Regions from separate parts of the Duganella sp. Leaf61 genome, predicted to be linked through region 2. Evidence: predicted binding sites of a transcription regulator. Region 2 holds the regulator's gene; the other holds the start of a gene.

Region 1 (2,200 bases), on a different contig from region 2:
TCTTGACTTCTTCCTTCTCCGGTTTATCGGAACCTGCCGCCCACGCACCACCACTTGCCAAACCCAACATGCTTCCTCCTGCGACCAGACTTGCGCCATGAATGATTTTCCTGCGCGTGACATTAACGTCGGCCGGGGTCGGTGGCAAGGCGTTGTCGGCGATATTTGGTGTTTCTTTCATGGCGTTCCCTTAGTAGTCAGCAAAACCGTTGGACCAAAAAAAACGCCTACCCCCGCGAACGCATTCGCGTGATGGTAGACGTCGTTGTCTTGTGACCCTCACCGCCGTTGGCGAGGTTCAGCAGCGCAGCGTTGCGCTTGGTTTAAGACTATGCAATGTCTGTGCCAGCGAGCTGTCACAGGAGGAAGGTAAGGGAATTGACGGCAACGCACCGCACCCGCGCACCGTTGGTGAGCACGCGCCTCATTTTGGACGCGAAAAACAAAATAAAGATTATCCGAGCAAGTCTTCCACATCCAGAATACGCTGCGCGACTTCCGAGAGCTTGAGGTTCTTGCTCATGGCCATGCTGCGCAGCTTCTGGTACGCCTGCTCTTCGCTGAAATGTTGGCGCTCCATCAAGAGCCCCTTGGCGCGTTCGATGATCTTGCGCTCGGCCAGTTTGCTCTTGGTGTCGGACAGTTCGTCGAGCAGTTTCTGCTCGCGCTTGAACCGCGCCAGCGCCACGTTGAGCACCGGCTTGATGCGGTCGCTCTGCAGTCCGGCCACGATGTACGCCGACACGCCGGCAGCCACGGCCGCCTCCATGCTGGCGGTGTCTTCGCTTTCGGTAAACATCACGATGGGGCGGCGCTCGTCGCGGGTGGCAATGACGATGTGCTCGAGCACGTCGCGCGCGTCCGATTCCGCATCGACGATGATCATATCGGGCTGCAACTGGGCTATGCGATCGGGCAAATACATGTCCGGCGGCAGCGAAGCAACGATGTCGTAGCCAGCCTCGAGCAGTCCAATGCGCAATATCCGCGCCCGCTCGACCTGGGCGTGCACAGCCTCGTCATCCTCGTTGCCTGCATGGATGATGGCGTTGACGACAACAATGCGCAGGTTACGCGTGGTCATGGGAGGTGGCAGCGGGTTGGTTCTGGGCTGTAGAGCAAGCAAGAACCAAACCAGTCGTTTTGATGTGCATGCGCAGATTCTAAGGCACAACACCAAATTTTTGCCAGTTTATCGGCGCCAGCGACGTCGATTTGTTGCCGCCACCACCAGTGCGGTCTACTTGGCGAGATTCAGGTACGGGATCGGCGCGTTGCTGTACATGTTTTGCGGCAAGGCGCCATCCCAGCGTTCAGCCTTGATTTTCCCGACCTCGATGCGGCGCAGTTCCAGCACTTCCTTGCTGCGCGCCAGCGCATCGTTTTGCACCCGCAGCGCCTCCGCCTGCGCGGTGGCGGTCTTGACGCTGGCGTACGCTTCGCCGTCGGCCTTCGCTTCCAGCGCCGACGCCTCCACCACAGCAACCTTTTGCTTTTGCTCGGCTTCCACCGTCTTCAGGCGGTTCTCGGCGCCCAGGTGTAACTGCTCCTGCGTGACCTTTTCCGCGATCGCCTTCATATAGTCGTCGGAAAACGAGAAATTGGTCATGTCGATATTGATCACCTGGGCGTCGTACACGGCCAGCTTGGTGCGCAGCGCACTGCTGATTTCTGTCGACACCTTGGCGCGCTGGCTGATCAGGTCGGGCGCCGAATAGCCGGCATCACCGAGGCCGATCGGCTGGCCGTTCTCGATGATATTGGAAATGACCAGTACTTCCGGGTTGGACGGCAGCTGGAAGTTGCGCGGCACGTGGATTTGCAGCAGCCCGAAACGGCGGCTGAAATCGACCTGCTGCTGCGGTGTGACGCGCTGGTCGCGGAACACCAGCAAGTGGCGATCGAGGTGCGCCTGGTCGATGCGCTGGAAATCGCGCGCAGGCAGCGGATGATGCAAATCGAGGCCGAGGATCTCCGCACCCAACGGCGCATCGAACACTTCGACCTCGATCGAGGCTTGGATATTCGGCACTATGCCCTTTCGTCGGTCGATCTGGTGTAACCTTAAGCCTATGAATACCGTCTTCTCCCTATCACGTCGAAGAAGAAAAATGCGGGGTCGAATAGCTCGTCGTGATGCCTGCCTGACGACAGCTTCGTTACGCCGTATGTTCTGGAGGATTAATGCTTCCCGTTCATT
Region 2 (2,200 bases):
TTTCCACGTAGACCGTTTTACCGGACAGGCGCAGATTGATTTCAGCCTTTTGGCGCTTGGTTTTCTCTTTAAGGTTATCTACGGTCAGAATGACAGCAATATCAATCACTTGATCAAAGTGCCGTGTCACGCGTTCGAGCTTGCTTTGCACGTATTCACGAATGGCGGCGGTCACTTCGAGATGATGTCCACTGATGGTGAGATTCATACACACTCCTAAAGATAAATGTCGCTGACGGTTAGTGCTTTACCCATTGTTGCTGAGTAAGCAGGAACCAGTGCACTACAAAGACTTGCGGAGACTGACTGGAGGGATTTTGAGGGCTTCGCGATATTTGGCAACAGTGCGTCGCGCAATCACCATGCCCTGTTCTCCCAGCATGTCCGCAATCTTACTGTCGGATAAAGGATTTTTAGGGTCTTCAGCTCCTGTCAGTTGCACGATCAGTGCCCGTATCGCCGTCGAACTGGCTTCACCTCCCGCTTCGGTGGCGACGTGGCTACCAAAAAAATATTTCAGCTCAAACATGCCGTGCGGAGTCAGCATGTATTTCTGAGTTGTTACCCGAGAAATGGTGCTCTCGTGTAAACCCAGTGTATCAGCAATTTCGCGAAGCACAAGGGGGCGCATGGCAACCGCGCCGTGCGAGAAAAAGTTCTTTTGTCGTTCTACTATCGCTTGTGCCACCCGCAGGATGGTGTCGAACCGCTGGCGCATATTCTTGATCAGCCACTTCGCCTCCTGCAGCTGCGCGCCCATGGCGCCCTCACCTTTGCCCTGCTTGAGCAGGTTGGCATACATGGCGTTCACACGCAGGCGCGGCATGACGTCGTTGTTCAGGCTGACCTGCCAGCCGGTGCGCGATTTTTTCACGATCACGTCCGGCACCACGTAATCGGAGACGTCGGATGCGAACGCCGCACCGGGGTGCGGATTGCACTGGCGGATCACGGTCTGCGCTTCGCGCAGGTCTTCGTCGTCGCACAGCAGCGCTTTTTTCAGCTTGTTGAAATCGCGCTGGGCAAACCAGGTCAGGTGCTTTTCGACGATGGCCACGGCCATCCGTCGCGTCACCATTGGAATGCCGGGCAAGCGCTTGATTTGCAGCGCCAGGCACTCGGCCGCATTGCGCGCCCCCACGCCGGCAGGGTCGAAACTTTGCAGCAGCGACAACGCCGTTTGCAGCTCGTCGAGTTCGACTTCCAGTTCCTCGGGCAGGCGCGCATGGATCTCGTCGAGCGCTTCTTCGAGGTAGCCGTTTTCGTCCAGCGCATCGATGATCAGTTCGACCAGCGCGCGGTCGCGCAGCTCGAGCACGGTCACCCGCATCTGCTCCATCAGGTGCTCGCGCAGGGTGCAGTGGTGCGCTTCGATTTGCGGACGCGCGTCTTCGTCGTCGGGCGCCTTGCTGCGGCCGGCGTCGCTCCAGTCCATGTCCGCTTCGGCGGTGGTACTTTCGGTATCGGCAGCAGGACCGTCGTAGGCGTCGGCCTCGCCGGCGGGCGCCGCTTCCTGCGGACCCGATTCGGACGGTGCTTCGCCGGACGGCGCCTGCTGGCTGATGGCGCCGTCGGACAACAGCCGCAGAGAATGGTCGAGCGGATCGTCGAGCCGCTCGAGCAAGGGATTGTCGGTCAGGAGTTGTTCGAGTTCCTGGTGCAGCTCCAGCGTGGAGAGCTGCAGCAAGCGGATCGATTGCTGCAGTTGGGGCGTCAGCGCGAGATGCTGCGAGGTCCGCAGTTGCAACGACTGTTTCATGGATTACATTCGGAAGTGTTCACCCAGGTAGACGCGGCGCACCGACTCGTCGGCGATGATGTCGTCCGGACGGCCCGACGCCAGCACCGAGCCCTGGTTGATGATATATGCGCGGTCGCAGATGCCCAGCGTCTCGCGCACATTGTGATCGGTAATGAGGACGCCGATTTGTCGCTCCTTGAGAAAGCGCACGATGCGCTGGATCTCGATCACGGCAATCGGGTCGACCCCGGCGAATGGTTCGTCGAGCAGCACGAAGCGCGGGTTGGTGGCCAGCGCACGGGCGATCTCCACCCGGCGGCGTTCGCCGCCGGAGAGCGAGAGCGCGGGGTTGTCGCGCAGCTTCTCGATTTGCAAATCGGCCAGCAGGGTATTGAGCCGTTCAGTAATGTCAGCCTTGGATAAAGGCTTGCCGTCCACTTTTTGAATTTCGAGGACAGC

Evidence for each region. Region 2 encodes sigma-54, which starts transcription at its own class of promoters, with help from an activator protein. Its sites were predicted from a motif close to TGGCANGNAANCTGCTTT; they were not measured.
Region 1: a site for sigma-54 is predicted at 1,120-1,137, ahead of ASF04_RS03280 (ANTAR domain-containing response regulator). Genes of this name have one in related genera too.

The regions. Positions count from the first base shown of each region.
Region 1 covers NZ_LMLM01000001.1:759,381-761,580, forward strand. Annotated here, with positions in the region: gene ASF04_RS03275 (CmpA/NrtA family ABC transporter substrate-binding protein) at 1-70, opposite strand, end outside; gene ASF04_RS03280 (ANTAR domain-containing response regulator) at 455-1,084, opposite strand; gene ASF04_RS27890 (TauD/TfdA family dioxygenase) at 1,241-2,032, opposite strand.
Region 2 covers NZ_LMLM01000031.1:189,885-192,084, reverse strand. Annotated here, with positions in the region: gene hpf (ribosome hibernation-promoting factor, HPF/YfiA family) at 1-208, opposite strand, end outside; gene ASF04_RS22655 (RNA polymerase factor sigma-54) at 284-1,759, opposite strand; gene lptB (LPS export ABC transporter ATP-binding protein) at 1,763-2,200, opposite strand, start outside.